DNA from 2 places in the Paenibacillus sp. FSL K6-1330 genome. Region 2 is predicted to be linked to the other one. Evidence: predicted binding sites of a transcription regulator. Region 2 holds the regulator's gene; the other holds the start of a gene.
The links. The regulator NrdR, encoded in region 2, represses ribonucleotide reductase genes. The targets are predictions, from matches to a motif close to AACACNATATATNGTGTT.
Positions count from the first base shown of each region.

Region 1 (16,348 bases), 410 kb from region 2:
CTGCTCGTTAATCTAATGCCGGATCAGATGGATCATCCGGCTTGCCGGGTGAAGGACATCGTATCCGAATTGCATCGCATGCTGGAGACTAGGTTCAAGCTGGAGATCAGCATAGCCGTAAGCGGCGTTCATAAGGGCCAGCATCAGATTGGGGAAGCCTATTTGGAAGCGGCTGCCGCCTTAGAGTACAGGATGGTCAATGGGCAGCTGTCGACCTTTTACTATCATGATATTCGCCAGAAAAAGCTGCAATATTATTACCCCGTCGAAACCGAGCTGCAGTTAATTAACTGTATTCGAAGCGGCGATACAGAGCAAGTTATCCAACTGCTCACACAGCTGTTCGATCGAAATTTTCGCGACGAATCCATCACTCCGGAGCTTGGGAGGTGCTTATTATTCAGTCTTGCCGGTACCCTGTTGCGTATCATGGCATCGGATTCGGATACGCTGGCCTACCGGAAGCTTACAGAAGGTGACATCCACCCTGTGCGATTCCTGGTTTCCTGTAAAACAACCGACGAAATGTTTGAAAAAGCGAAGGACCTGTATGTATCGGCCGCCGAATCGTTCAAACTGGAACGAAGCGATCACAATGAACAGCTCCTTCTGCAAATTCAAACCTGCATTCAAGCGAATTACGCCGATCCAAACATGAGCTTGAATTTAGTGTCTGAGCATTTGCAGATCACGCCGCAATATATTTCACAATTTTTTAAAAGAGTGAGTGGACAGAACTTCAACGACTATCTGACTGTCGTACGCATGGATCACGCTAAGAAACTGATGTCGGATCCTGGGCTGACCAACGCACAGATTGCCAAGATGGTCGGTTATACAAGCGATACTGTTTTCATTCGGGTTTTTAAGAAGATCGAAGGCATTACTCCCGGTAAATATAGAGAAAGTATTACGAAATGTGCCGGATTAAATCAATAGGAATATATACCGCATTATTTTATATCGGCAGCACATCTCTCATTAAAAGACAGGATGTGCTGCATGATTACGGTCGCTTTTCTTGACGCGCTATCCGCCATTTTTCAATCCATGGGAGGGTTACTGCCAGGGATAGGCTACTTGATTAGTCCCCTCGCTACAGCCCCCATTGTGTTATGTACGATCCTTTCCGTCGGTTCCGGTCTGACCGCCTATTTGCTCACGATGTTGCTTCTCTTTTTTATCCAACCAAGCGAACTGATCGTTTTTCCTTTCACGACAGGCTTATTGGGGCTTGGGGTTGGCGGTTCGCTGATTTATTTGAACATACGTTTGCCGGTCGTGATTACCGGGTCGTTGTCTTTGTGGGCAGGAATCCTTTTTTTGCTATACGTTTTTTGATTTCCTGTTCTGGGCCCGGCAGTTTCATCTACATTTAGCCTGAGTACGATCGCCATCATTTATGTGTTCTCGCTTTTCTACAGCTGGCTTTGGGTAGAAATAAGCAGGTATTACATTAAGAAAATAAGTAAAGGGATTACTTGATTAAGACTAGGCAATCCACGCTATCAGCGCCCACTAACCTCTTTCTTCTACCAGCTGTTAGTATCTTCTTCGAATTCCCCATAACTCCTGCCAAATAATTCTTCTAAAACTCCATTGTCAATTTTTTTGAACCGAGCCTTTTTCAATTAAAAAAATAAAACGGCCATACGATTGAGCTTGGCCGTTTTAATCTCTATGTCTTTTATTAATTGGCTTGATTCAAACTAACAGGTCCTAAACTACCATAAGACCCTTGGAATTGTCCTTTGAGGACATAAGTTCCAGGGCTAAGATAACCTACTGAATACTCGACAGGACTTGAAGAAGTTGGCCCAATATTCACGGTAGTCGTGAAGACTGTACTAAGTTGACCAGATGGTCCTTTCGAATAAAGCGTTAGATCAACGGTTTCATTCGTAGAACTCCATAGGCCAACACTTAATTTATATTGAGCTGGTTGGCTAACTGTCAAATCATGAGATGTTGCAGTATAGGCAGCAAATGCACTAGTAGAGAAAGAGAAGCACGCTAATAATAAGATTAGTACTACTTTTTTCATTTATTCACCTCCTTTCTTTCCTTCCTTCTTGATATAGAATGTCAGTAGAGAAAATATATGTAATGGTTAGATCATAAAGTAATATTTTAACTATTATACCAAAATAAATATTATATGCATATATATCGAAATTCTGAACAAAAAACGTTTGGTGTTGGTGGTACGGTTAATATATTGCAAAAAAAAAGCACCGATTCCATCTGCAGTGCAGAGGAACTGGTACTTCTAGATTTCAGGTATTCGCTTCCCCCTGCATTACCGTAAATTTCCTGTGTGTGTTTAAGTTTGAAAAGGAACCAAGGTAGCCGTGTTAGCAACTCCAATCATCGTTATGATCAATGTATTCACCATTGCACCGAGCCAAATGTTTCCTGTCAGTTTGTATAGGCTTCGACTAATCATTGCCGCTGCAAATAATAAGAAAATAAAGGGAAGTAAAACCATGGGATAAAGTCTCGTCTCTTGCCAGAATGAGTTGCCCGTCATAAATAAAACAGCATACTGGATTCCATTGATCATCATGATTCCAAGCACATTTCCGAATCCAGCGACAATCATGTTTACTTTTTCAGACTTGATATTGCTGAAACTCAATTTGTTTATAAACAACGAGTTCGTCAGATAAAAAATGAAGAAGAATGGCAGGTAGTTCATCCACACCAAGAACTTATCTGAATGGAATGTAAATACCCCCAGTATCCATAATTTAAAATCAGCATTTAAGATGTATTCTGCCAAAAATACAACCGTAAAAAAGATTCCAAAGATACATAGAGCAAGAATAAAAGTCTTCATCAAGGGGTTCAGACCGATTTTTAATCCTAGATGTTGAATAGAAAGCTCAGCACTATTTCTTTTCTCCTGTCTATATTTCCAAATAACCAGGGCCAATCCAACAAGGCTATTAAAGATCGCCCATATCATAATATAGTTTGTAATCGGCTGGGGAAACCATTTTACAGACATGAAACTGGACGTGCTCTTAAAAATAAACCGGTCTGTTCCACCATCATACAGAGCAACATAGGGGAGCTCCAACTGCTCCTCTCCCTTCCTATAACAACCGAGTAGGTAGGGCAGCTCCCCCTTCCACTCACACCACCGTACATGCTGGCCGTACGAAAAAAAAGGAGATCCCCGCCTTCGCGGAAATCTCACATGCCTTTAAAATGATCATTCATTATCTAATGTTTTCTAAACAAAGAGTTCAACTTCCTCACGAACACTTACTATACCCGCAATTCCCGCAAGTCTTGCATCCTTCGATGTTAATCAGAGACGCCCCGCCACAAGATGGGCATAGATCCAGCGACATGGAACTGCCGCCTGCGTGCGAACCATGTCCACCATATCCCGCGGCTATGGTCTCACTCCCGGCATCTGCATCAGCAGGCGCCATCGTGGCTGCGACCGGTGCCGGATCATGGTCATGATCCGCCCCAGCGTTGTTTACCACGTGCGTTTCGAGCGCCTTCGCCACCGCGTCGGCGATAGATTCTACACGGTTTGCGCCGAAGCCGATCGCGCCGGTGCCGCCGATGCCCTTGAGGTGCTTGATCAGCAGCTCTACCTTATTGCCGTGGTCCCCGTAACGGAGGAACAAGGAGCAGACGCGGCCCAAGGCTTCCGCCATCGCGAACACATCCGATCCGGCCTTGCCGACGTTCAGGAAGATTTCGCTTGGAATGCCGTCCAGATCGTTGATCGTAATGTACGCCATGCCAAACGGCGTGTTCATTTTATAGGTTGCGCCGCGCAGCACTTGCGGACGCTTCTTGTATTGTTTATCCAGCCCGCTCTTGCTCGGTGAGGCTGTCACTGCCACGCTTGCAGCCGCCGGCTCAACGCTCGCCGCATCCTCTGCGGCTTGGCCTGTCGCGCTTTGCTCCAGCGCCGTGTCCACAGTAGAAGCTGTTGTCGCTTCGGCGGCCTTATCTTCTTTTTTCTCCGTCTGCAACACCTGCACGTCACGGCTGCCGTCGCGGTAGATCGTTACACCTTTGCATCCAAGGTCGAATGCCAGCTCATACAAACGCTTTGTATCTTCAACCGTGAAGTCCGACGGGCAGTTTGCCGTCTTCGAGATGGAGCTGTCTACCCAGCGCTGAATCGCCGCCTGCACGCGGATGTGATCCTCGGCAGAGAGGCTCATCGCCGTGACGTAATAATCCGGAAGCTCCTCGCCCGGATGGCTGTCCAGCCAATCCTGGGCAATCGGCACGAACTGCTCGTCGAAGCCAAGTCGGCTTTGACGGAAGTATTTGAAGGCAAAGTACGGCTCGATCCCCGTCGACGTTCCGACCATGGTACCCGTGCTGCCCGTTGGCGCTTGGGTAATGACGGTTACGTTGCGCGCACCTTTTTTGCGTACCGCTTCAGCAACCTCAGGATATACCTCAGTCATATTTTTCATGAAACCGCTTTGCAGGTACAGTTCGGCATCGAATGCTTGGAACGAACCCTTCTCCTCGGCAATATCCGCGGAAGCGAGGTACGCTTCGCGAGCAATGAAGCCATACAGCTTATCCAGAAACTCCAGCGATTCCGGGCTGCCGTAACGGATGTTCAGCTTGATCATCAGCTCGGCCAGGCCCATCGTTCCGAGACCCACGCGGCGCTCTTTTTTCTGGTTCAATTCGTTTTCTTCAAAGTGGTACGGCGTCCGGTCAATGACATTATCCAGGAAACGCACAGAGTAACGCGTCGTTGTCGCCAGCTCATCCCAGGCAACGTCATGATTCGCTTCATCATAGAACTTCGACAGGTTCATCGCGGACAGATTACATACGCCCCAGCCCGGAAGTCCCTGCTCACCGCAAGGGTTCGTACAGATAATTGGATTGAAATACCAGCTGTTGGACATCTGGTTATAGTATTCCATGAATACGACGCCCGGCTCTGCCGATTTCCATGCGGATTCGATAATCGTGTGCCAGACCTCGCGTGCTTTTACGGTTTTATATGGAATGATACGGTGTCCGGCTTTCTTCCATTTATCCAGATCCCCGTCCCACAGCTCATCATAATCAGGATCAGTAGTATCCGGGAACACCAGCTCCCAGTCCAGATCTTCCTTCACGGCCTTCATGAAATCATTGCTGACGCATACCGACAGGTTCGCATTCGTAACTTGTCCCATCGTCTGCTTCACGGTAATGAAATCCTCCACGTCCGGATGCCAATCGTTAATCATCAGCATGAGCGCACCCCGGCGGCTTCCTCCCTGCTCGATCAATCCCGTTGTATAACTGAACAATCCGCCCCACGATACCGCGCCGCTGGAAGAACCATTCACGCCTCTTACGATCGCACGCCGAGGACGCAGGGAAGACAAGTTAATGCCGACACCGCCGCCGCGAGCCATGATCTCGGTCATCTCGCTCAGGGTTTCCATGATGCCGCCCCGGCTGTCCTTCGGCGAAGGAATCACGTAACAGTTGAACAGCGTCAATTCATCGCTCGCACCAGCTCCAGCTGCAATCCGTCCGCCCGGTACCAGCTTCCAATCATCCAGAATCTCGCGGAACTTTCCGCGCCACTCTTCCTGCAGTTCCGGCGTTGCCTCAACCGATGACATGGCAGCCGCGAGTCGATCCCACATTTCTTCCGGCGTTTTCTCGATGGTTAACGTCAGTTTCTCCACATCCGATTCCACAAGCTCGCCCTTCCGTGTCTTCACCGTGACCTTGCGGCCTTCGCGATTCACGATTTCGCCAACTTCCTTGGTCGGAAATTTAGGATCATCCTTCGTCAAAACGAGCACCACATCGCCTACCTTCGCGTTGTTGGTGTCCGCGTCCTTCCAGGCATACCGGTCCAAAAAGATCTTCTCGCTTAAACCTTCCAGCCGCTGATTCTGCATCGTACTCAAGAGCAACTACCTCCTATATAAGATATAAAATTAAAAAGTTCCGCAGTTATGCGCTCACCAACAACATAACCTGTTATGTAGTCGGTCAAACATCTAAAACCACTATATACACCATATATAGTGCTACCAATTCATTATACTACACTATATATAGGTTAACTATGCCGATAATGTGAAAATTAAGCCAACAGATCCAAGCTCCCGCTCGCAAGCTTCCGCTTTCTTCCTCTCGCTCTCTTTTTCACCCTTCCCTATGAAAAAAAAGGATGAAAATATCCAATTCCAGCAGCCGTGCGCCCTATAGGGTATTCCACGCCTCCCGAATTCGTGCAAGGTTATGAAGACTTCTTTTTTCGTCCATACTACATATACACCGCTGGCCCGGAATCTTTCACAACAGGAGGAGATCGACATGAACCATCAGCCATCTGCCGAATCAGGCATGATTACCGACCCACGCCTTCCCGTTCCACTGCAGATCGACCGTTCCTGGTTTGACGATCTCGCCGGTCGACTGGACAAGGGTGGACCTTGGGGTGACTATCGTCTGGCCCAACTTGCCGTTGAGGGCGAGAAATCCCGCTTGGTTACAAGCTTTGAAGAATTACAATGCCTTAAGCATCTTGGCGCCTTATCCCCGCTCCCCCATCAGACTGATACCGCCAGACGCGTATTGTTCGAGATGTCGGGCAGAGCGATTCTCGCCGATGAGGTGGGACTAGGAAAGACGATTGAAGCCGGTCTTATTTTAAAAGAATACATCGTGCGCGGTCTGGTATCCAAAGTGTTGATTCTCGTTCCGGCTTCCCTTGTGCTGCAATGGGTTCGCGAGCTGAACTCTAAGTTTGGCATTCCCGCGATTGCGCAGAAAAAAGCGTACTCTTGGGGTAATGATATCGTCGTCGCCTCCATGGACACGGCCAAACGCGATCCGCATCAGGAGATTCTGCTGAACGAGGAATACGATATGCTCATCATCGATGAGGCGCACAAACTCAAGAACAAGAAAACATCCAATTATCAATTCATTCAAAAGCTGCGCAAAAAATACTGCCTCTTGCTGACGGCCACGCCGGTGCAGAACGATCTCAGCGAGCTCTTCAATCTGATCACTCTGCTGAAGCCGGGCCAGCTCGGAGGCCAAGGGCAGTTTGCCGCTAATTTTGTTGTCGATAAACGAAGACCCAAGAACCAGGATCAGCTCAAGGATGAGCTGTCCAAGGTCATGATCCGTAACCGCCGCGGCGAGGGCGAAGTGAAATTCACCAAGCGATCCGTCCGCAATGTAGGGCTTAGCCTTTCGCCCGAAGAACAGTCATTATACGACGGCGTTACGTCCTTCGTCAAAGATCAGTATCAGGCAGCAGGGGGAAATTTAAGCAGTATGCTGTCACTCGTTACGCTCCAGCGTGAAGTGTGCAGCAGCCGCGATGCCGTCTTCGTGACTCTTGTTAATCTGTCCAAGAAGCTGCCCGAGGACTCTCCGCTGCGCGATAAAATCTGGGAGCTCGTCTATCTCATCAAGGCCATCAAAGCCAACACCAAGGCGGAAAAAACCATCGAGCTCATCCAGCAAATGAACGAGAAGGTCATCGTATTTACGGAGTACCGCGCCACGCAGGAATACTTGCTCAATTATTTCCGCGATCATGGACTGATCTCCGTACCGTACCGAGGCGGAATGAACCGCGGCAAGAAGGACTGGATGATGGATCTCTTCCGTGGCAAGGCGCAGGTCATGATCGCGACGGAAGCTGGCGGCGAAGGCATCAATCTGCAATTCTGCCACCATATGATCAACTTTGATCTGCCCTGGAATCCCATGCGGGTTGAGCAGCGGATTGGACGCGTGCATCGTCTCGGCCAGACCAATGACGTGAAGATCTATAATCTGTCCACGTCGGGAACCATTGAAGAGCACATCCTGAACCTGCTGCACGAGAAGATCAACATGTTCGAGATGGTCATCGGCGGACTGGATGTCATTCTGGAGCGGTTCGAGAAGAAGGAATCCATCGAGAAGAGTCTGTACAAAATCATGCTGGAGTCCGGCAACGACGATGAGCTCCGCCAGCGCATCAGCACATTGGGCGATTCGATTCACCATATTAAACAGGATATCGAGCAGGGAAGCACCGTCGAAGAAAATCTAAGAGAGGAAGAAGCCTAATATGACCATGACGCCGCAGGAGGTGCAGCAGCACTTCATGGCCTATTTGGAAGCCACCGAATGCTCCGTCATTGAAAAATCGCCTGAGCATGTCACCGTGAAACTGTCACCGCAAGCCGACAAAATGCTCACCAACCGCCCGTATTACTGGGGCTTCGTGGAACGTACCGGCGCTCCCGCCGAAACGTTGTCCTTCAATTTCGTGTTTGATCCGGAGAAATACGACGAACGGCTTGCAAAGACCCAAGCAGCCGAGGCCAAAGCGCAGCTCGCCTCGCCTACGCAGGATCCGCTCCTAGCCCGCTTTTATGGGAATGCCCCAGTTCTGCCTATCCTCGGTCCCGGCCGCATTCAGCGGGAGAACATTGGCTACGGCAGCAGCCGGCTCGCCCAAATCTGGAATGCTTCCCGGGAGGAAGGCAAATGCGTCTACCTGTTCCAGCAGCGCGATACCGAGCCGCGTCCGAGAGCCCGTTCCACTCCGTATGAGCAGTGGCTGGGCGTCTGCTTCAAGGTGGAGTTCAGCTGTGATCTGAAGCGGGAGGAATTGTTTTTTCTCGGAATCTCATTATCTAGTCGTACGATTGCCCAAGACTTCCCGGCGATCCTGATTGGACGCGAACTGACGCCCCGCTTGCCCGAGAGCGTTCACGTCCGACCGGCGGCTCTTACGCTCGAACAGGCCGTAGATGCGCTGGAGAACCATCTTATCGACAAGATAAGCAAGCTGGACTATGACTGGGCCACCAAAGCAAGAGAACGTCTTGAAGAAGAACTGCTGGTGATCGACAGCTATTACGAGGACCTGCTCAAGGAGCAGGATGAAGAGAAAAAAGCGCTCATTGAGGAGCAATATAAGAACCGTCGGTCGGAAATGCAGTGGCAGTACGAGCCGAAAGTGAGCTTGTCCGTCATAACCTGCGGTCTATTTCATCTGTGTTCGCCTGTGGGTGCGCCATCATGACGCCCCTCTACAAAAGCAGGCAAAAAAAGAACCATTCTCCCTTCTCCTACCGCGACAGCTTGCAACAGCCTTTGCAGAGCTTGTCCGATATGATGATTTCAATACATCCACGGCGCGTAGGGCCAAGGAAAGGCGGTTAATGATTTGAAACAGTGGAACATGAAACTTCATAACCATAATGACAAGGATAGCAAGAATTCCCAGCCAAAATCACCCGATAACAAACAGACCAGCCGATATCGAATGCTGTCTGTCTCTATGATCGTAACAACTATCCTGTTCAGCTCGTTCCAGCCGCAGGCAAGCTTGGCTGCCGCTAGCCAAGCCGACGTTTCCAATTCTGCGAACAGCCCTAGTCTGACCAGCACCAGCACTCAGCTTACAGCCGATCATCATAGATCAGGCGTTTCAGATGTTAATCAGAACAACGCCGTGGCTCAGGTACCCGGGAGTTTGATGGACTTTGCGGAGGAGACTGTCGCTCAATTATCGGCCCATGCGCCATTTACGACCTGGGATGAAGCCAAGCTCGAATTCACCCCGCTTGGTCCGGGAACGCACGGCTGGTTGGTCACGATTTCCGATGAAGGACTGCCGCAAGGATACATGATTATCAGTGCAGAAGAAGACGGTGGATATATCCTGAGTGAATACGGAATCGGCTCGACTCTTCCCTACAGCCAAGCGCCGTTGAAAGAACGGCTCTCTGCGGAAGGACTTGTGAAGGCCGGAGGATCATTGCCTCAAGGAAGCATCGTGCGCAAGCTGTATGACGTGTCCCCCGTCTGGCAGGTCCAGCTGCCCGGCAAGAAGCCGATTTATTTTAATGCATTAAATAGTGAAGCTCTCCCGGATGAACCCCAGCAGACGCATTCAACGACGAAGCTGGTATCCGTATCTCTGCCTACAACAGCCAAAGGACTCGTGGCTTCATCCACGTCCAATCATTGGTTTGCCGCCACTCCCTCCATCGCAACCGGCGACTTCATGGATCCTTACGATAATCTGCTGTGGCTGACCTCAAGCGAACTAACGACCCGAAGCAGCGCCGATCTGCGGAGTTTACTACAAGAGCACTCCACCCTGATATTCAAGTCCAAAAAAGGCAATGCTGCTTACGGTGCACCTTTTAACTTAACCGGCTGGCATCGCTGGTCCCCGGCGAATCAGGAGAACCCGGCTGCGCTTTATGTGTCGGTTCCCTTACGGAATACAGACACTCTCCGTTTCTTGCCGGCATCCCGGTTAATCGGACAAGGTCAATTTTATGCTCAGCCGAAATGACACGGGTTAAAGCAAGCAGCCCTCATCCATGCAATATGCCATGACTGACAAAAGGACGCGGCCCTTAAACGGGCAGCGTCCTTTATATTTTTTCAAAACGGTTTATGGTTGTGCACTCAGCACTCACAAGGGTCTACAGCCATTCCAAAGCATGTTTCGAACCTGACATCGTGCGTAACAGGGAGCAATACGCACGATGTACAAAATGCGACTTCATGAAGGAACGTGCAGCAGCTGCTACTTTGCCCTTTTTTTGCGCTTGGTGGTTACATCTTCTTTCCATAGCGACATGGAGAACGGAATCATGCCGAACCACCTTGTGGTCCAGGATTCCTTCACCTTCGCCTTGCGCCGAACGTCCTTGGGTGTATCTATATAATGAACCACGCGCTCGGTAATGTACTTGATTAAATCATCGCCGCTAGCCATATGAATCAACTCCTTATGGTTTATCCACATCCCAATATCAGTTTGCTCCATTTCGATCGATTCTAGACGCACGTATTTGAACGGCATGATTTTTCCGCTAAATGCACATTCTAATAAAGCCGAAATTTTACGTGAAAGAAGGAATCCATCATGGTTAAGGCAGCAGGGGTGTGGATGCTTCTCTTTACGCTGGCATTCCCGGGTTCTGTCACCGAAGCCTGTCCAGTGAAGAAGCATGCCATGACGCATCCCGCAAGAACCGTTCATCAGACATCGATACAGACAGCCCGGCTTACGTCCGAAACGCCGGAATCCACCCACTCATCGGGTCAGGAAATCGACCAGTCCAAGCTCCGGCACCTGCACCCTTTTGCACATGATGTCGTTCTGATCGATGTGGGTCATGGCGGCATTGACGGCGGTACGTCGTATGGGGACATTCTCGAAAAAGATATCAACCTGGCCATTTCACGCAGAGTGTTCATGCTGCTTCGCAAGGAGGGTTATCATGCCGTGATGAATCGTGATGCCGATTACGCCCTTAGCGACGACAACCGCTGGCACCGAAGCTCCTCCAGACACCGCCGGGATCTGTCGCATCGTAAACAGCTCAGCAGCGAGATTCCGACCAAGCTTGTAGTCAGCATTCATGTGAATTGGGGAAAAAACTCCTCCAAGCGCGGAGGCATCGTCCTGCATCAATCCGAGGGACGGAGCACCTTACTTGCGGACACCATCCAAGAGCAGTTGAATCTGGTTTACCGCAACAACAATGGCATCATGATAGGCAAGCCGTATTATCTGCTCAATCAAACCCAAGTACCCGCCGTCATCGTTGAAACGGGTTTCCTCAGCAACATGGAGGACCGGAATTTATTGACCAGCCGCAATGGTCAAATGCAGATTGCCGAGGCCATTGCCGACGGGATTATCGGTTATTTAACGGCCCTGTAGATTGGGGCTGTTTTTTGTTTTCATCCTACCCGGCTCAGTAGCCAACACGATTCGGAACGGAAATCATCTGTTCGGGACCTTTTAGGGATATTCCGATTACGCACAGCGCGTCAGCAGCAACATTAGCGAGATCATTCACAGCATGCGTGGCCGCTGCCTCAACATAAGTACAGCCTTCCATACAGGGAACGGAATCACCGGGTCCTTGTCTGGAAGGCTATTTATTTTTTATGTCTATACAAGATATGGGCTGACCTTTGTCGGATAACCTTTTATCGTCCAGTTACTCACAACATGGCAAAAAATTGCTATCGGTGCTGCTATTGCACTAATACGCAGGCAGCGGATTCGGTCGCCAGCTTGATCGTTCCCTTACCAGATCGCTGATACCTACAAACTCCACCTTCGCCTGCAGTTTAGGAATGCTTCCTTTTAGCGCTTCTGCCGTGCGGATTCCATACACGCCAACGTGGCCTATTGCAATGCAGGAAGTTCTCTCTTCCGCATGCTGTGCTGCGGTCTGCAGCTGCTTGCTCACGTGCTGAACGGTATGAACGTCATCCAGGAAGATATCGTTGGCGATGGATGGCATCCCCTTCTCCGCTGCCAGTTTGCCAACCACACTGTAGTAATTCGTCTTGCTGTCGATAAAAAACAGCCCTCTCTCCCTGCATACGTCGAGTACGATGGACATGACTCGTTCATCCCCTGTAACCTTGGAACCCATATGATTATTAATCCCTACAGCGTAAGGAATTGAATCAATGGCCTCTTCCATGCGTTTACGAATCTCCTCATCGGTAAGCGAGGTTAAGATGGCACCCGGTCCAAGCCAGGAAGCTCGCCCCTGCTTAGGCTCCATGGGCATATGGATAATCACGTCATGGCCTTGCCGATGCGCGGCCTCGGCCTCCTTCACGCTTGTGGGCAAAAAAGGCATCACAGCGACCGTGATTTTGACAGGCAGACTGAGCATTTCCTGAGTCCCTTTCTGATCATTGCCAAAATCATCGATGATAACGGCTAGCTTATTCGTTTTCTTTTCCTGGCCGGGTCTGTTGCGCCCGGATTCTTCGTGCACTTGGTTTGGCTCCTGACGTGACAGATCAGTCCAAGCAACCATCCCTGCACCATAGCCTATCTGTGGTCCGTTCACGATCCCCCATACCATACACAGCAGGATCACCGAATTTTTATATACCTTCCGCATCTTGACGCCCCTTTCCATCCTATTCATACATACCTAACCGTATTGTTTGAGTAAAGTTGATCAAATATGTAAGTCAGAAAGTAAATGTTGCCGGTTTGCCGTCCAAATTTCAACACAAAAAAGCTCGTAAACTGCTAAAAAGCAAGTTTACGAGCTTCTTCATAAGGATGCGGTCGAGAGGACTCGAACCTCCACGGGGGTTAGCCCACACGGACCTGAACCGTGCGCGTCTGCCAATTCCGCCACGACCGCGTATCATCTTCATCGCTTATAGGAGACAAGCTCTTATCAGCGGCGACAAGATATATAATATCACGCCAGGTAAATCGAGTCAACACTTTTTTTGAACTTGATTAAAAACCTGTTTTCCGGTTAAAATAAGAACATAAGTTCCTATCCAATTAACCATTTTCTATATAAAGGCGGTGATGTTGATGGCCATACCGGCTGTTACGACAGAAGAACGAGCATTGATCAAGAGTTACCTGCTGCTGATGTTCATCCATAAGGTGTTTGAAAGGGATTGCCGAATCATTCAGGAGAGCGGTGTCTTCAAGAGCCCGCAATTGTATGTAGAGGTTGTGGGGAACGGAGCCAAGCGTGCTGCTGTGCTTCTTCGTGAGGTGAAACAGGAATTCACCAAGCGGGCGATCAAGGTGTATGATATTGGGCAAAACCAGGATGGAATCCAGGCGCGATATGCATGCCGGGGTTACATTGGTTCGATGAACATTCTATGGCCATCCTTCCGTGAGGAGATGATGGACCGCATGCGAGCCTATCTTGGGCTGGTCCCGCCCGAGACCGAGTCCTCCGAGCAAGCCCGTCCTCCTGCCGCTGTTTCCGCCCGCTAAATCGCCGCCCTTTAAACAGAGAATAACCGTCTCCCCCACTGCACAAGAATGCTCCGGTTGAGACGGTTATTGGTAACACGTGAATCAATGAAGATTATGCTGCACGCGGGTCAGTCCCTGCGAGAGAGCATGTCCCGCACTGGCGGCAGACGCCACGGCTACAGCCTCCATTATCTGTGCATCCGAGGCTCCCTTCGCACGGGCTTCCTCCATATGATAGAAGGTGCACAGCTCGTTATTGGCAAACAGTCCGATCCCGAGCGCGATCAGCTGCTTCGTTCGCTCATCCAGCTCGCCATCCTGAAAGCAAACGCCGGTGAACTGATGATACGCCTCTGCCATCTCCGGCATGCTCTGCTTCAAATTCAGAATTTCATTCTTATAAGCCGAGACCTTGTCATTGGACATTTCCATAACCCAAAGCAACTCCTCCACAAAAATTTGATGCGAGGTTAAGTTGTCCGACAAGTTCGAGATCTATGCCTACTCCTACTCTTTGATCGGGCTTACTCTTGGATCTTTTTTAAGCTGGTAGCTGTAGCGGCGATCCAGTTTAACGACCCGCCGGTTTCTACGGCGTATTATGACCTGCTCCGGGTCCCAGGCGACGACAAAGCCTATAATATCATTGGTCTCCAAGCCATCTCGCACAACCCGAACCAATTCGCCGGAGAGCCGCAGCTCATCGAGTCTTTCATCGCTAATCATCACAACCATACCTCCTCCATAAACGTACTCTGCAAAAAAAGACCTAAATGAGATCATTTAGGTCTTTTGAATGCGTTGCGATATCGATAAACATCCCGACTAAGAGATGTTCTATATACCCATTAACGCTGTGCCGGCTCGATGCTGTCATTCTTCTCGTACCAAAAATCCAGAACGGTTGAAGACATGACACGCTTCTCGATATATTCTACCTGCTGAGGCGTAAACTGTTCCTTCCATTCGAAGGAAACCTCCTCACACAATCCGGCAATCGTCAGCAGTTCTGACCAGGCAACATAGCGTTTGTACCAGAAAAACTGAGGATGTTCAATCATATAGGGATATAGATCATCAAACTCCGTATGTTTACAATCCAAAGCACGTTCAAAATGTACCTTTGCTTCATTCAGCTTCTCGATCAAAAACGGCTCGGTTACAGGTTGTTTCCCCATGGTGCTGCCTCCTCTCTCTTGCCTACCTCTTTATTATAAGCGAAAATCACGGAGGCGAAAAGATTTTGTTGTGATTTTAGGCAGAAATCCGATGAACATTGACTACGAATTGCCATTTTTCCACTTCCCCAAAGATAGGTGGAATCGTTCATGACTTAAGGCCTAATCCGTCGTTGCTCTATCGCTAACATGCCAAAGAAGATGCTAAGTTTTAGCTGAACGTAATCTTGCCGTCCTCAAGCGACGAGATGGTAACAAGCGATTCCACATGAACATTCTGTTCGCGCAGCGTTCGCGCTCCGGCTTGGAAGCTCTTTTCAATCACAACGCCAAGCCCGATTAATTCCGCCCCTGCTCGTTCAATAATTTTGATCAGGCCTCTTGCAGCGTCCCCGTTCGCGATAATGTCATCAATGAAGAGTAACTTATCCTCTTCACCGATAAACTGGCGCGATACCATAATGTCCGTGACAATGCCCTTGGTAAAAGACGGAACCCGCTCACACAAGGCGTCTGGATCGGCGAGCAGCGTTTTTTTGCGCCGGGCGAATACCATTGGAACTCCCAATTCCAGCGCCGCGGCAAAAGCAACAGAAATGCCGGAGGATTCCAGCGTTACGACCTTGGTCACACCGCTTTCTTTAAATCTCACCGCGAATTCCCGACCCATATCCATAATTAATGCCGGATCTACTTGATGCGTCAGCAAAGCATCCAGCTTCAGCACCTGATCCGACAACACGACACCTTCTTTGATGATCCGCTCCTTCAACCAATCCATCCAAAAGACCTCCCACGATTCCTTTGTCGTAAAAGTACCATATTCCACTCTATACGGCAAGTACAAACGGGGACTCCGTCATTTAACTGTACGATTCTCGTCACAATTCCTGACATGGATCTCCGCTACCTGGCACTAACCCTTGTCACGCCTCCGGCAAAGGACCTGGACAGGTAGGAGTCATGTCCCAGCTGAGCCAAGCATACCTTGTACTATGCAGAACGATTAACTTTCAAGGGGGATGCGGGGCTTGCGTAAATCTATTCGTGTTTTACAGATCGCCTTTACATATATCGGAACCATCGTCGGCGCTGGCTTTGCGACCGGACGGGAAATCCTTCAATTCTTTACCCAATATGGACACTGGGCTACACTGACCATTCTGCTTACGACAGGATTATTTATTTGGCTCGGCACGAAAATCATGACGATATCCAGGCAGATCGGGGCCAAATCCTTTGAGGACTTGAATAAATTTCTGTTTGGAGAGAAAGCCGGCGTCTGGATCAGCCTCTTTATGTTTGTCATTCTGCTCGGGGTGAACAGCATCATGCTTGCCGGCGCTGGCTCTGTTTTTGTGGAGCATCTGAACATGAGCTATCAGACCGGGCTGTTTGTCACGATGAT
Region 1 is NZ_CP150269.1:5,287,952-5,304,299, forward strand. It holds gene NYE54_RS24085 (AraC family transcriptional regulator) at 1-939, shown strand, start outside; gene NYE54_RS24090 (hypothetical protein) at 1,003-1,341, shown strand; gene NYE54_RS24095 (hypothetical protein) at 1,691-2,044, opposite strand; gene NYE54_RS24100 (hypothetical protein) at 2,324-3,010, opposite strand; gene NYE54_RS24105 (adenosylcobalamin-dependent ribonucleoside-diphosphate reductase) at 3,261-5,915, opposite strand; gene NYE54_RS24110 (SNF2-related protein) at 6,328-8,085, shown strand; gene NYE54_RS24115 (YqhG family protein) at 8,087-9,049, shown strand; gene NYE54_RS24120 (hypothetical protein) at 9,194-10,333, shown strand; gene NYE54_RS24125 (YqzE family protein) at 10,571-10,762, opposite strand; gene NYE54_RS24130 (N-acetylmuramoyl-L-alanine amidase) at 10,913-11,716, shown strand; gene NYE54_RS24135 (divergent polysaccharide deacetylase family protein) at 12,045-12,926, opposite strand; tRNA gene NYE54_RS24140 (tRNA-Leu) at 13,095-13,178, opposite strand; gene NYE54_RS24145 (hypothetical protein) at 13,361-13,780, shown strand; gene NYE54_RS24150 (carboxymuconolactone decarboxylase family protein) at 13,865-14,194, opposite strand; gene NYE54_RS24155 (hypothetical protein) at 14,270-14,488, opposite strand; gene NYE54_RS24160 (hypothetical protein) at 14,611-14,940, opposite strand; gene NYE54_RS24165 (xanthine phosphoribosyltransferase) at 15,152-15,721, opposite strand; gene NYE54_RS24170 (hypothetical protein) at 15,972-16,348, shown strand, end outside.
Region 1: the regulator NrdR is predicted to act here: its motif matches at 6,023-6,040, upstream of NYE54_RS24105 (adenosylcobalamin-dependent ribonucleoside-diphosphate reductase).

Region 2 (16,348 bases):
TGGTGTTTGAGGTGCCGGAGGATGAACTGGAGATCATGAAGGAACTGGTTCCGGAAGTGATGAGCCAGGCACTAAAACTGTCGGTACCGCTGAAGTCGGAAGTCAGCTATGGCGAGAACTGGTACGAAGCGAAGTAAAGTTGCACATTGTGTCAGTTAATAGAAGATCTTTTATAGGGATCATGGCGTGAAGAGGGGCGCGATATGCACCATACCTTTCCACAAAACCATGGTCCCGCTCTGTCCCAACTTCCGGTATAATGGGAAATGAGGTGAAGTCATTATGCCGGAATTGCCGGAAGTAGAAACCGTGAAACGAACACTGAACCAATTGATTAAAGGTAAGCATATAGATCACGTATCCGTACATCTGCCGCGGATCATTCAGCGTCCCGACGATATTGAGGCATTTGCGTTTATGCTGAAGGATCATACCGTGGAAGGTGTAGAGCGCCGCGGGAAATTTTTACGGATATTGCTGGATGGGCTAGTCCTCGTCTCGCATCTTCGGATGGAAGGGCGTTACGGGGTGTACCCTGCTGAGGAGCCGGTGGAGAAGCATACCCATGTCATCTTTCATTTCTCGGATGGCACGGAGCTGCGCTATAAGGACGTACGCCAATTCGGAACGATGCATCTTTTTGCAACGGGGGAAGAGTTCCAGCACGCTCCTCTTGCCAAGCTGGGTTATGAGCCGCTGGATGAGACGTTTACGTTCGGAACCTTTAAGGAAGTCATCGGCAGCAAGAAAACGAAGATCAAGGCGGTGCTGCTGAATCAGGCATATGTGGTCGGTATCGGCAATATATATGTCGATGAGGCATTGTTTCGAGCCGGGATTCATCCGGAGCGCAATGCTAACAGCCTGAAGGATGCCGAGCTCAAGCGATTGTTTCATGCGATTGTGGATACACTGTCCGAAGCCGTTGACGCGGGTGGTTCTTCCATTAAATCCTATGTCAATGGACAGGGTGAAATGGGGATGTTCCAGCACAGTCATCAGATTTACGGACGGAAGGACGAGCCGTGTAATACATGCGGAGGACCGATTCATAAGATCGTGGTTGGCGGACGGGGGACCCACTTCTGCCCGAAGTGTCAGCCGTTAAGGAAGTAATCCAATAGGCGTGCACCCATTCCTTTCCTCACACATATAATGTGGAACATATGTGGAGCGCATGGAGCTGCTCTTCTTCATGAATGAGCCGCTTGATGTGGAGCTTACGAGGAGGGAAAAGGGTGCTCAGTCATATTTTCTCGTCTGTGCTGCTGGCTATGGCATTAAGCCTGGACGGATTTGGGGCGGGGGTTACATACGGTCTGCGCAAAACCAGGATACCGCTGCTGTCTGTATTGATCATCTCGCTATGTTCCGGCTTGGTGCTTGGCGCCTCCATGCAGGCAGGCGCGCTGTTACAGCGGTTCTTATCCCCATCTGTGGCGTCCGTGATCGGAGCCGCCATTTTGATTCTGCTGGGCTTGTGGTCTCTATGCCAGCAAGTTCGCAGAAAAAACGAGTCTGATGTGCAGCCGGTTTCCAATAAGGTTATTACAAAGTCTCTTATAGAAACGCAGGGGGCTGACCATCAAGTAAAATTACGACGTGAGGTTAACACGGCAGGTCAAGAGCATCTTCAGCGGGCGGTATTTTCTCTTGAGATTCCGAAGATCGGCGTTGTCATTCAAATTCTCCGCAGTCCCTCGAAGGCGGATCTGGACGACTCCGGCAGCATCTCTCCGTGGGAGGCGATGTGGCTCGGGATCGCGCTATCGCTCGATGCGTTCGGGGCAGGACTTGGCGCAGCCATGCTGGGCTTCTCACCGTTAGGTACCGCAACGGTTGTTTCCTTGTTTAGCGGGATATTCCTGGTGCTGGGTATGAGGGTTGGTTTACGCTTTGCGTCCAAAGGCGGCATGCGTTTTATCTCTTATTTGCCTGCTTTTTTGTTAATCGTCATGGGTATAATGAAGCTGTTATGAGGTGAAGTCATGAATATCGGTTTAACCGGAGGAATTGCAACAGGCAAGAGCACCGTGTCCTCCATGTTGACCATGAAGGGAGCACTTCTCGTCGATGCGGATCTCATCGCCCGGGAAGTGATGCTCCCGGGTCATCCGGTGCTGGGTAAAGTGACCGAACATTTTGGACAAGCGATCCTGTTTGAGGACGGTACGTTGAATCGAAAAAAACTCGGGGAGATGATCTTCCATCATCCCGAGCAGAGAACGGTGTTGAATGAGATCACGCATCCGGCGATCCGGCAGGAAATCCGGGAACGGACGGAAGCGTATGAGCGGCAGTATCCGGACCGGCTCGTGGTAGCGGATATACCGCTGCTGCTTGAGGCTAAGGAGCATTATTCTTATCTTGACCAGATCGCTGTCGTTTATGTACCGCGAGAGCTGCAGCTAGAGCGTCTGATGGTGCGCGATGATCTTAACAGGGAAGCGGCAGAAGCGCGTTTAAACAGCCAGATGGATATCGAGGAGAAGAAGCGTCTGGCGGATATCCTTATTGATAACAGCGGAACATTGGCCGAAACACAGCAGCAGGTGGACAACCTGTGGGGCAGGCTGGTTCGGTTATGAGGTGGCTCCGTAAAAAAAGAGTGCTGCTTCTGTTGTTTGTCTCTTTTGTAGCGCTGCTGTTTCTGAGCTCGAACTGGATGACCTTGCTGTATCCGATTCATTATAAGGATGAAATCCGGAAGCATGCCGCTTACTATGAGGTCGATCCCTTCCTGGTGGCTTCCATCATTCGAGTGGAGACGAACTTCAAGCCAGGCAAGGAATCCAAGAGAGGCGCGCTGGGCATTATGCAGTTGATGCCGGATACGGCGAATTGGGCGATGGAAATGGCCAAGCTGCCATCGGTGAACCTGCTGAACGTGAAGAATGAAGTAGATGCGAATATCCAGTTGGGCACCTGGTATATTCAGAATCTGCACAAGGAAATGGACGGCAATCCGATTGCCGCCATCGCCGCTTACAATGCAGGCCCCGGGAACGTGAAGAATTGGATCAACAAGGGCATGTGGGATGGAACCTACGAGAATGTGAAGAGTATTCCTATCGGGGAAACCCGTCACTATGTACAGCGCGTGATTTATTATTATAATCAGTATACAGATGTGTATAAGGACGGCTTTTAACAAAAAAGAGCGCTGGACAGGCTCTTACATCGAGCCGTCCAACACTCCTTTTTTAAGGAAGAATCGATTATTGACCGGAGAATTGACCAGCCAATTGTTGCTCGGCCAGGGTTACAAGACGCTTTGTGATGTATCCCCCGATCGAACCGTTCTCGTAGGAAGTCATGTTACCTTGGTATCCGTCTTGTGGAATGGAGATACCAAGTTCTTGAGCTACCTCGTACTTCAATTGCTCAAGAGCAGCGTTTGCGCGAGGAACAACCAGGTTGTTGGAGTTGTTGTTGCTTTGTGCCATGTTAAGTTCACCTCCTTGGGTTGGTAAAAGTATTATGTCTCGGGTTTCGCATTTTCATAACATAAAAGAACAAAGTTTTGCTGGTAAATTTTTCTGTAGCGCCATTCAAGGCGAAATACGCTGAAACGAAGGAAGTGAAGATGACTTTATGAAGTGTCCATATTGCAGTTATGCCGGAACGAAAGTGCTTGATTCCAGGCCGGCCAACGAGAATAAATCCATCCGCCGCCGCAGGGAATGCGAGCAGTGCAGCAAGAGATTCACAACCTTTGAGATGGTGGAGGAAACGCCGCTGATCGTCGTGAAAAAGGACGGAAGCCGCGAAGAATTCAGCCGGGAGAAGGTGCTCCGCGGTTTGATCCGGGCATGCGAGAAGCGTCCGGTATCCGTGGACCAGCTGGATATGATTGTCTCGGATGTAGAGAAAGCACTGCGCAATACCGCAGCAGCAGAGGTGGAGAGCCGCCAGATCGGGGAGCTTCTGATGGAGCGGTTATATCCGGTCGATGAGGTAGCTTACGTCCGCTTTGCATCCGTGTATCGCCAATTCAAGGATATCAATATGTTTATGAAGGAACTGAAAAGCCTGCTGTCCAAGGGTACGGACGTTTCGGAGTTGTAAGAGCGCCCATGGTTCCGCACGATCCAGGTGCTCTTCTGGTGCTCTCATAGGGCCCATTATCATCATCGCTAAGTGACATTATATAGAGAAGTAAAAGGGATACAGCACGTCATCAAAAAATGTGAAAAACATGTTGACATGCCTGCTGATTTTTTATATGATATAGAAGTCGCTTACGGGGCCTTAGCTCAGCTGGGAGAGCGCATCGCTGGCAGCGATGAGGTCAGGGGTTCGATCCCCCTAGGCTCCATAATAAGAAAACCCTTGATGATATATCATCAAGGGTTTTTTGCTTTATTAGGACGGTTTTAAATACATATTTAAATGGATTTGGGGACGAATTGGGGACGAAATTAATATGGAGAAACATGCATGGCCATTCATTAGGTCATGAGAACATGCAGCGCAAGGGAGGAGCATATATTCAACGTGTCTTTAGCGCTTACTATCAGGAGGAAAAAGACATCGGTAAAGTCTCCGTACTAACATCTTTGGCCGCTGAACTTGGTCTGGATGAAAAGGAGTTCAAGCAAGCATTGGAGACAAGACGTTACCAAGAAGCTCATCAGAAAGCGCTGCATCATGCATACTATGAAAGCGGAGTTCGAGCCGTACCCACTTATATCATTGGTAACCAGGTGCTCCAAGGTTTCCACCGTACTAATACGATTCCTGGGACGATTTTCAGAGGGGACCATTGGGGGAGGAAAACACCCGTGTGACCCTAATTGTCGTAACCAGCTGTCCATCGAGTATTCCGGCAACAGCACGAACTGTGCCCCGTATTCCGCCGTAGAGGTTCGGCTAGGCGGAGTGGACGGCACCTTGATCGGAACGATACCGGTGCCTCCAACGGCAAGCGGGTGCGCCCCTACAAAATCGCCACCGGACAGCTGACGGAGGACTCATCGGCGTTCACGATGTGTATTTTGTTTTGATAGGTCAACCGATTCCACCTATAAATATATCGGAAACTTTGACCGGGCAGAATTTACCCGGCTGTAAAACAGAGACGTCCAGCCAGCTTTCTCATCAAGGTTGGCTGGACGTCTTTTTTAGGATGTATACTTATTTTTCAGCAACGATGGCAAACATGGGCCTATGGCGATTGAGAATTTTTTCTCCTGCGCGATAAAAATCGGCATCGAAACCTTCATGGACTTGGATTTTGGCAAATCCGATATATCGCAGCATTTCGGCGTCCCATCCCGGCCTTCTTACGTAGGTCAATGGCAAGGTAAGCGCCAATTGATCCCCTTCTTCGATATCCTTCTCTTCGCGATAAGGCAAGTAACCTTGATCAATTGCCTCTTCTTTAGCTTTTCTGAACAGCTCCGCCTCTTGGGGATTACTCAAAAACAAATTCCAGTTGGCATCGAAGATCATCACTTGTCCGCCGTCGTTCAGCATGCCATGCCAATTTTGATATGCGGCAACAGGATTATATAGGAACCAGGTGACGTTTCTGGAAATGATGATATCATATCTTTCTTCCGTCTTGTAATCGATAATATCGGTTTCTATTACTTTGAAATTGCAGTTGTGCTTTTTCGCATTTTTATTAGCTCTAGCCACCATTTCAGACGAGGAGTCAATGGCGGTAACCTCATGCCCCATCCAACTAAGCAAAACCCCGAAGAAGCCGGGACCTGTTCCCACATCTAGGATTTTCAAATTTTGTTTTCCGGATAACTGATGATTCAAGATCGCTTTCCATTGATCATAGGAGTCGGTTGCAAATTCCGTATCTACAATTTCATCATAGACAGCAGCTCCTTTGTCCCAATAGTCACGATATTGCTGCGCAAGTTTATGCTCGGTCATTATTCAGATCTCCTTTTTTTAAAAAAATGTTGCAAATCGTAATTATTACGATTAATAATATACAAAGATTACTCAGTATGCAAGCGGTCAAGATCATAGCGGCTGTTTAATCACAAACAACTAGAAGAAAATTAGGAGGAGCATGGATGTTGGGGAGATTTAGATTCGGAGTTGCAGGACTTGTCGCATTATCTTTGCTTATGGGGTGTTCGAAAGAAACAGACCCGGTCCCTGGCAAAGCAGAAGACAAGCAAATCGTTGTTGCCGTAACGCAGGACGCTGAGGGAGATAAGCTCGATGCTTCGACCTACAATGGATCAAGACATACGCATGCCGCTGTATATGACGCGCTTGTGGAATATGAAGGAGAAGGGGAGCTTGTTCCCAGCCTGGCTGAATTCTGGCAGGTCTCCGAAGACGGTAAGATGTACACTTTTCATTTAAGGAATCAGGTGCAATTCTCAGACGGCAGCCCATTGAATTCAACGGCGGTTAAGTTTTCCTTGGAGAGGGCGGTCAGCAGGGAAGAGAATGCCACGCTGGAAATATCCCGTTTGATTGCAAACATAGAAACACCGGATGATGACACTGTCGTGCTTTCTTTTAAACATACCGCAACTCAAGTGCTGTATGAGCTCAGCCAGGCAAGGCCGTTTCGGATTATGAGTCCAAACTCGGTAACTCCAGCGGGAGACGCGAACGGAACCTTTCAGCAAGCGATCGGCACGGGCCCTTGGAAAATAGGCAGTTACCGACAAGGGGTGGAGACCATACTGATAGCAAATGAACATTATTGGTTAGAGGAACCGTCAGCGTATTCACTCGTTTTTAGAGTGATTACAGATCCTCAGGCAAGGGTGATGGCGCTGCAATCCGGAGAGGTCGATCTTGCAGGCGGGGAACTTGGTAATGTTCCAGCAGAAAGTCTAAGTGTTTTCCTAAATAACGATAAGTACATGGTGGAGACCGGGGCGAGTACGATGTCCTACTTTTTGGTCATCAACCAAAACCAGGCGTTTCTATCGGACAAGAACATTCGCCAGGCCGTCAATTACGGAAACGATACGAGCAAATATGCCGATGGCACCGGCGATGCCGTCAGAGGATTGTTTCAAGAGAAAGTTGCGTTTGTAACCGATGATAATCAGCCTTCCTATCCTTACAATCCCGAGAAGGCCAAACAACTGATCGAAGCCTCGGGCTACGAATGGAACGAAAAGAAGCGTCTTTACGAGAAAGGCGGGCAAGTCCTGCAGTTGCGGTTGGTCATTCAAACGGAAGAATATCCAGAATGGAAAGAGATGGCGGAGATTTTCCAAGACAACATGAAGCAGATCGGAATCCAAATCCACATTGTGAATCAGGAAAGGGCGGCATACTACGATACGCTGTGGGGCAGCAAGGATTATGACCTGCTGATGTACCGGACCTATACGGATGCTCAACTGCCGTATCGATTCTTATCCTCGTTATTCCACAGCTCGCCATCTACGCCGGGGGTTGCCTTTCAAGATCGTCCTTTGTCGGATTTGCTGGATCAAATTGCGGCTACGGTTTCCGTCGAGAAACAGCAAGCCCTGTTCGACCAAGTGTTTCTTCGAATGAATGAGGAAGCTATGTCGGTACCCATATACTATACCAAGCAAACCTTTGTTCATACGAGCGATGTGATTGGCTTTGCATTCAATGCAATCGAGGACGATCCGTTGAAATGGCATCGCTTGAAGAAAGAAGACCAGTAATGCTGCGTTCCATGATCCATCGCCTGCTGATGCTGATGATTACCTTTGTCCTGTTTTCGTTGTTCGTGTTCGCATTGATGCGTCTGGCGCCGGGCGATCCGGCGTCCATGATGCTGTTAGAGATCGGAGCGGTACCGGAGCAGTCGTTGGTGGCTGATCTACAGGAACAATGGGGACTCGACCAATCGTTCCTTCAGCAATACATGGCCTGGGTGTTTCAGATTGTTCAAGGAGAACTGGGACATTCCTTCATGTCGGGGGAACCGGTGTTACATGAAATTATAAGTCGTTTAGAGCCGACGTATAGACTCATTGCAGGCTCTTTTGTACTAACGATCATCATTTCCATACCGGTCGGGATATGGCTGGGGCTAAATGAGGGTTCGATTCCTGATCGAGTCGTATACTCGTTAACCATCTTGGGATTGTCCGTTCCTTTATATTGGCTCGCTATTCTTCTAATGTATGCGTTTGGCGTCATATGGCCCGTCCTTCCGGTTATTGGCAGTTCTACCTTGCTGCATTATGTACTTCCGGTGACGGCCATTTCGCTGGTACAAAGCGTTTATTTCATTCGAATGGTACGTTCCTATACCGTTCAGTACAGCAAATTCTCGTATATCGAGGCTGCAAGGGCCAGAGGTTTGCGTAACTCGATCTTATATCCATCCTATTTATTTCGCTCAATGCTCGTACCGGTCCTGACGTTAATCACGACGAGTCTGCCAAGTTTTTTCGGGGCTTCGATCATAACGGAAACGATCTTTAGTTTCCCTGGGTTCAGTAAATATATGCTTGAGGCTATATATCGCCGTGATTTTCCAGTCATTCAAGGGAGCGCGCTTCTAGTGGCTGCGTTTATCTTTGTGTTTCATTTTGTGACCGATATGCTGTACTTCTTAGCCGATCCACGCATTCATCTGGACAAGCAGAGGTGGGAACTATGATTCGTCTCATCCGGGTCAATAAACTTCCGGCAGCAGCGTTGCTGTTTATCGCGATTCTTATGATTACAGGACTCACCGCCCCATGGGTTTCACCCTATGACCCGCTCCATACGAATCATGAGCAAAAGCTTCTTCCTCCAAGCCTTGCTCATCCCTTTGGAACGGATTATTTAGGAAGGGACTTGTTCAGTCGCGTGATCCACGGCATCAGTGAATCGGTGTTCCCTGTTTTCATCGTTCTCGGCGTTGTCATGCTGATCGGGCTTTTTGTTGGTACGGCGAGCGCTTTTTTTGGAAAAAAACTTGATATGTTCATGATGAGCGTGACGGATACATTTACGGCATTGCCGAATATCCTGCTCACGATCGTGATTGTCGGTTTTCTTGGTTTCGGCATGGAACATGTCTATTTTGCTGTGATACTGTCCTGGTGGGCCAAGTACGTGAGATTAATACGGGGTTTGATCCATGACGTTAAGAAGGAACCGTATATCATTGCTAGCAGGGTAAGCGGATCCTTTGGAATGAGAACGATGATAAGGCATATGATACCGAATATCGCGCCTCAGATTGGAACCATGCTGATCCTTGATGTAAGCAAGGTGATATTGACATTATCGGGTCTATCCTTTCTAGGGATTGGCGCGCAGCCTCCGTCACCTGAATGGGGGGTTATGTTGCTGGATGGGATAAATTACTTGCAGGTTGCATCGTGGATGGGTTTCTTTCCGGGGTTCATGATTTTTCTGACAGCCTGTTCCTTCCAGATTGTAGGCGAACGGCTAAGGAGGGAGAAGTAAATGGAGGTCATAGTCGAAGTAAATCATCTGAACATTCGAAATGCGGAGGGTCTAACTCTGGTGAATAACAGCAGCTTTTCTTTGGAATCGGGGAAGACGTACTGTTTAATCGGAGAGAGCGGGAGCGGTAAAACGTTAACAAGCAAAGCCATGTTAGGGTTGCTTCCTGCTAATCTGCAAATGTCTGGTGATGTCCTGTTACGCGGCCAAAAACTGAATCGTTTATCCAAGCGGAACTGGCGGAAAATCAGGGGGAGACATATAGGTGCCATTTTTCAGCATCCTGAACAAGCCTTGCACCCTTCTATTCCTATCGGAAAGCAATTGAGTGATTTGATGCGGAGCCACTTGCCCGTTTCGAGATATGAGGCTGAGAAGCAAGCGGAGCAGATGCTATCTCAAGTGCTCTTGAAAGAACCGGCACATGTGATGAAACGTTATGCTCATGAGCTGAGCGGCGGAATGAATCAACGTGTCATGATCGCGATGGCGCTGCTGTTAAAACCTGAAGTCATCATAGCCGATGAGCCCACGAGTGCACTCGATGTCACAACACAAGCAGAAATCATATCTCTTATGAGTTCTCTAGTACAAGAACTGGACATGAGTATGTTGTTTATTACGCATGACTTACTCCTTGCCGCTTATCTTGCGGATCGGATTGGTGTCATGCGTGCCGGCGAAATCATTGAGCAGGGAAGCCCGGATAAAGTCCTGGGGCAACCTGAGCATGAATATACCCAACGGTTATGCATGCATCGATCGCAGAGGTTTCTTAGCAAAGGAGGCGTATGAGCTCATGCTTCAAGTGCATCAGTTACATAAAGAAATCAATGGAAGGGAGATTCTGAAAGACATCCAATTTACTATAAAAGATGGAGGCTCTCTGGCCATTGTAGGTGAGAGCGGCAGTGGAAAATCTACGCTGACCCAACTGATTATGGCATTGAAGCAGCCGACATCAGGTCAAATTCTATTCAATGGGCGAGGGTTACCTAGCAAAGGAATTAAATCGTATAAAGAATGGTATCGCGATATTCAGATTGTTTTTCAGAATTCAGCCTCAACGTTGAATCCTTCGATGAGCTTGTTTCAGTGCCTGGAAGAGCCATTAATTAACTTTACAGATTTGAAAAAAAAGGAGCGTAAAGAGAGGGTTATGGAATATTCATGCAAGGTCGGCCTTCATGAGGGCCTGCTCAGAAATCGGCCAGGCAGGCTAAGCGGAGGACAATATCAAAGGGCTTGCCTGGCAAAAGCATTGATCATTCATCCCAAACTATTGATTTGCGATGAAATCGTCTCCAACCTTGATATGATATTACAACAGCAGATCATCGAACTACTTATGTCCTTTCAGAAGGAAGAGGGGTTGTCTCTTCTGTTCATTACGCATGATCTCTCGCTTGTACCCGGATTGTGTACGGATATTTTGGTTATGAAAGAGGGGAAGATGGTCGAGGAGTTCCGTTCTTCTTCCCTCCGTCATGAGAGAGAGCGAGACAGCTACACCATGAATTTGGTTAAATCAACCGAAATGCTTGAAACTGCGTGGAAGCAGTATGTATAAGACGAAGCAATGACTCATTGAGAGTTTGTCTATATCGGAACGAAACTGGCCGCAGTATGAACCTTGATGAAATTGCACGTGATACCGAATTTGAGTATGACACTTACTTTATTAAGCAATTTAAAGCTAAAAAGGAATTTCACCTACAAAGTATAGGAACATCACTCGTGAGTTCGCTACTGCTCAATAGAAGATGAGGAAGAATCTATTATGAAGTCAGTGTTTATAACACATGGCTGGCAAGTTAGGGGCAGTGTAGACTACCAAGGCAACAAGTGATCGAAGCAGTAGGGCGTCGAAGCCGGAGCGGAGTTCAATACAGGCTTGTCCACTGCGAACGCTTCGAGCCTCTCCTAGCACGCGGTGTAATGATGGCTGCTGCAATACAAACCGGTCATTATAGTAGGTAGACTGGTTTAAGCGGCACAGGAAGGCAAGAGAGATTTCATCCTTGAGCCATCGTTCGGTAATTTAAACACCTTCAAGAGAATGCAACCATGTCGTAAGATATGGAGACAAGCTTGGAGGTGTTTTTGCGTTGGCAACAAGAGTAAGCTACCCTGTAGAAGTGAAGAGAAAAGCCATTGAAATGAAATTAACGGGTATTCCTGTGAGCGAAGTTAATTCCAACGATTGTAGTGGAGTGGATGGAGTCCATTCGAGGGGAAGTCAGTGTAACCAAGCAAGTGCATGGATCGGGCTTCCTCGTGCCACCTACTATCGCTGGAAAGACGCCTACGGGAGCAAATACAAATCACATGGTAGAGAAGATTCGTGAACTCTGCAGGCAGCACAGGCTTAAGCGCCAATTCAACGCCGATGCCCAATATAACAGCTGCAGTTAAGGGCCTATGTGTTATCACATCTGGTGCTCTTAGGGAGTTGCGGAGATATGGTTGTTGTAACGTATAATGATAACCAGCTATGCAGATAAAACTCGCAATAGGGGGAAAAGGGCAAAATGTTGGAGTTGTCAATCGATGAATCGGAACGACTGAGAAAAGTGGCACATGCATTGGCTTCGGAAGTCCGGATAAACATTTTAAAGCTTTTGAATCACAGCCGAGAAAATATTGTCGATATTGCTGAAAAATTAGATCTGCCTGTATCGACGGTCGCCTTCAATGTTCGGGTGCTGGAAAATGCGGGCATTATCGCGACGGAGGTACTGCCCGCATCCAGAGGCACAATGAAGGTTTGCACACGAACGTTTGATGATTTACGTATGAGTTTGAAATTAACCAACGGAATCTACAGTCCGACCAATCTGCACCAGATTGAGATGCCCGTTGGCTGTTATACGGATTGCGAAATCCATCCGACATGCGGCTTGATCACTGAATCCGGAATGGTTCAACCGCCGGACGAGCCGGCCTACTTTTTTCATCCGAGCCGAATTTCTGCACAGCTGATCTGGTTTTCCCGCGGATATGTAGAATATAAATTTCCTCTGTTTTCAGAGAGAGACGTAGACATTAAATCCATTCAGTTTTCGATGGAGCTATGTTCAGAAGCATTTCTTTACGATCATAACTGGCCGTCTGATATTACGATTTGGATCAATGATGTAGAAATCGGAACATGGACTTCTCCTGGTGACTTTGGGGACCGCAGGGGAAAGCTGAACCCGCCGTGGCTACCCGATAGTCATACGCAATACGGGCTGCTGAAAACCTGGAAAGTTGATAACTCAGGGAGCTTCCTCGACGACGTTGCTGTTTCTGAGGTGAATCTAGATGATCTCCGTCTGCTCGAGAATAAGTTGATTAGTTTACGAATCGGGATCAAGCCGGATGCAGAGCATATTGGAGGCATCAATATTTTCGGCAAGCAGTTTGGTGATTATGATCAAGATATCATAATGAGAATCATCTACTGAATCATAGCATCGCAAGGATTGTAGAATCGAGATATAAAGTCGGATTTGAAAAATGCTGCTGATGTTTGTAAAACAGTCGAAACGGGTCGGATCAGGGGCTTTTCCTGTACAGGGAAGCCTCTTTTTTATGAATTAGATTTAGGTTTGATGGTTATAAATTTATTCATTGCAAGTATTTTGTTTTAATTAAAAAAACGATAAAAAAGTATTGACGAATGGATTTAGATTGTTTAATGTTTGGTTTATCTTTACCGGTTCTTGCTATATCCAATTATTAAGAGGGAGAGGAGAGCGGTAACGAGAACACTTAACCAACGAAGAATTTAAGCGGAGTTTTGTTTAGTTTTATCACTTTATAAGGGGGATTTTTATGAAAACTTCCAAGCTCTATAAAGTCGCATTAGGGATGCTGCTTGTTATGTCATTCGTGTTAAGTGCATGCTCATTAGGCAATGAAGGTAAAACCGATAACGGAAATGAAAACGCTTCAAAAGGGCCGGGAACCGCTCCCGGTGAGAAGGTCACCATCACCTACTGGAACATGTTCGGCGGAGGTGACGGCGCCATTATGAACGAACTGGTGAAAAAATTTAACGATGAACATAAAGGTAAAATCGAAGTGAAGGCATTGACGCAGGATTGGGGCCAGTTTTATACCAAGCTGCAAACCGCTGTCGCAGGCGGCAATGCGCCTGATCTTGCGGTATCCCACACGTCCAAATTAAGCGAGCTGGTAGAACTGAAAATCATCGAGCCATTGGATCCATATATCGATTCGATGGGTATTGATCTAAGCGGATTCAATGAAAACATGGTAAACGCAACGTTATTTAACGATCAGCAATATGCCTTGCCGCTGGATGCTCATCCGCTCATCCTGTATTACAACAAAAAAATATTGCGTGAGTTGAATTTGCTGGACGAAAATGAAAAGCCAATCATTGAACCTGGTCCGGAAGGCTTCAACAGCTTTCTGCAAAAAATCAAAGACGGTGTTCCCAAAGGTAATGTGAATATGCTGCTCGGCTCCACAGGCGAGGATCCATACCGGATCTGGTGGGCGCTTTACAACCAGCTTGGAGGAGAGGGCCTGTTTGATGAATCCGGCCAAAAGGTGACGTTAAATAATCCGCAGGGCAAACAGGCTGCAGAATATATTAGCAGCTGGTTTGAGAGCGGCTTGATACCAAGAAACCTTCCTAAAATCGGCGAGACATTCCAAGCGGGGAAGGGTGCTGTGATGCCAACGGGGGTCTGGTTTACGAGCACACTGGAAGGAACAAAAGGACTGGAATTCGGAGCCATTCCTTTCCCGCAAATTTATGATAAGCCTGCAACCTGGATTGATTCACACAACTTCATTTTGCCGGTCCAGAAAAAAGGGCAGGACGAAAACAAGGTAAAAGCGTCGATCACGTTTGCAAAATGGGTGACAGACAACGCGGCTGAATGGTCCAAGGCCGGACATATTCCACCTTCCACAACGGCTGTCGAGTCAGAAGCGTTCAAAAATATGCCTTATCGCCAGGATTATTTGCAGGCTGGCAACGATGGTGTGTATTTGCCAAGATCGCCAAAAATGTGGCCGGCAAAAGACCAGCTTGTGCAGGCATTAGATACGATCTGGTCTGGTAAAGCACCTGTCGATAAAGGATTGGACGCAGCGGTACAAAGCATGGAAAAGCTTCTGAAACGATAGGCTGTTGCATTTGCATCGGAGTTACCGAGGATGTAACTCCGATGCACTTTGGGAGGTTGAATCATGAATCCGGTAACGGTAAAAGATCCTAGTCTGGTTGATATGTCCATAGGCAAGCGGAAAAGAAAGCTGCAGAACGAATTGCTGGCAACCGGTTTTCTTGCCCCGTATTTCTTTTTCTTTATTCTCTTTTCGATTGTGCCGATTTTCTACGGACTGTTCGTCAGCTTTCATGATTGGGCGCTGATTGGCAAAGAAGGCTTTGTCGGCCTTCAAAATTACCTCTATGCACTGAAAGATTCGGATTTCTGGGCTTCTCTTTGGAATACGACCTACTTCGCCTTAATCTCCACACCATTTATGATCGTAACGCCTTTCCTGCTTGCCTTAATTCTTGATTCAAAGGTAAAAGGAAAGACCTTTCTGAGAACCGTGTTTTTCATGCCAAATGTATTGTCCGTAGCGGTGGTTAGCTTTGTCTGGATATTTCTTCTTGCGCCTTACTCAGGCTTAGTGAACACGGTGCTGCATAATCTCGGGATTCTCAGTCCGGAATCCGAAATTTTCTGGTTGAATGAACCGCAGCTTGCCTGGATTTCCATCGTGATGATTACGCTTTGGTGGACACAGGGCTTTAACATGATCGTGCTACTCGCAGGGCTGCAAGATATTCCTGCTGAACATTACGAGGCAGCGACACTGGATGGAGCCAATGCTTGGCAAAGACTCAAATTTATCACATTGCCTGCGATGCGAGGCCTTCTCGTACTAATTACTGTGCTTCAAGTGATAGCGTCCTTTAAAGTATTCGGCCAGGTATGGCTCGTTACCCGCGGCGGGCCAGGGAATGAAACCCGGACGATGATTCAATACATTTATGAAACCGGCTTTACCGCCAACGATCTTGGATTATCAACCTCGATGTCATTTATTTTCTTTGTCTTTCTGACGGTACTTTCATTCTTGCAGTTTAAAATTTTCGGTAAAAAAAGTGAATGAGGTGATGAGGAAATGGGTGATTTCGCTGGCTCTAAACGGTGGACGGGTCCAAAAATACTGCTGCACATCATAGCTTACGGTTTGGCAACGATCTTTGTCGTTCCGGTGATCTACATGATATTCACATCTCTAAAACCGCAGGGTAGTGCGATGGGCGATCTGATGGACCGTTTCCTGCCGCCGTTTTCGTTCGAAAACTACGCTTATATTTTTGAGAATGCGCCGGTGATCAAATGGACCATGAACAGCTTAACCATCGCTGTTATTGTGCCTGTACTCAGCTTGACCATGGCTTCACTCGCCGCATTTGCTTTATCGCGGATCGATTTCAGTTATAGGAAGTTAGCTTTCTGGCTCATTCTCAGTGGAATGATGATTCCCGGCGAAGCGACGATTGTTTCCTTGTATATGGTAGCTAACAGCTTGGGGATTCTGGATTCCTATGCAGCCCTCATTTTGCCGGGGCTCGCAGGACCGCTTGGTGTACTAATCATGAAGCAATTTTTCGACGGGATGCCGAATGAGCTGGTGGAAGCTGCGAAAATAGACGGTTGCAGTTTATTTCGGGTGTGGTGGAACATTTTTATTCCATTATCCAAACCGGTGCTGGCTACCTTGATGATCTTTTCTTTCCTAGGCACCTGGAACGATTTCTTGTGGCCATTTCTGGCGATTCAATCGGAAGTCTTGTTTACGCTTCCCATCGGTATCCCGTTTTTCATGAGCTCGTATAACCAGGATGAAACCTTGCCAATGGCGGTGAATGCGTATGCTTCGATCCCGATCATTATCATCTTTATCATTTTCCAAAAGTATATCG
Region 2 is NZ_CP150269.1:5,695,701-5,712,048, reverse strand. It holds gene polA (DNA polymerase I) at 1-137, shown strand, start outside; gene mutM (DNA-formamidopyrimidine glycosylase) at 283-1,116, shown strand; gene NYE54_RS25955 (MntP/YtaF family protein) at 1,239-1,979, shown strand; gene coaE (dephospho-CoA kinase) at 1,989-2,588, shown strand; gene NYE54_RS25945 (lytic transglycosylase domain-containing protein) at 2,585-3,151, shown strand; gene NYE54_RS25940 (alpha/beta-type small acid-soluble spore protein) at 3,219-3,446, opposite strand; gene nrdR (transcriptional regulator NrdR) at 3,595-4,068, shown strand; tRNA gene NYE54_RS25930 (tRNA-Ala) at 4,246-4,318, shown strand; gene NYE54_RS25925 (DsbA family protein) at 4,410-4,790, shown strand; gene NYE54_RS25920 (class I SAM-dependent methyltransferase) at 5,137-5,892, opposite strand; gene NYE54_RS25915 (ABC transporter substrate-binding protein) at 6,039-7,634, shown strand; gene NYE54_RS25910 (ABC transporter permease) at 7,634-8,581, shown strand; gene NYE54_RS25905 (ABC transporter permease subunit) at 8,578-9,381, shown strand; gene NYE54_RS25900 (ABC transporter ATP-binding protein) at 9,382-10,176, shown strand; gene NYE54_RS25895 (dipeptide/oligopeptide/nickel ABC transporter ATP-binding protein) at 10,181-10,951, shown strand; gene NYE54_RS25890 (helix-turn-helix domain-containing protein) at 11,913-12,830, shown strand; gene NYE54_RS25885 (ABC transporter substrate-binding protein) at 13,201-14,529, shown strand; gene NYE54_RS25880 (sugar ABC transporter permease) at 14,593-15,528, shown strand; gene NYE54_RS25875 (carbohydrate ABC transporter permease) at 15,541-16,348, shown strand, end outside.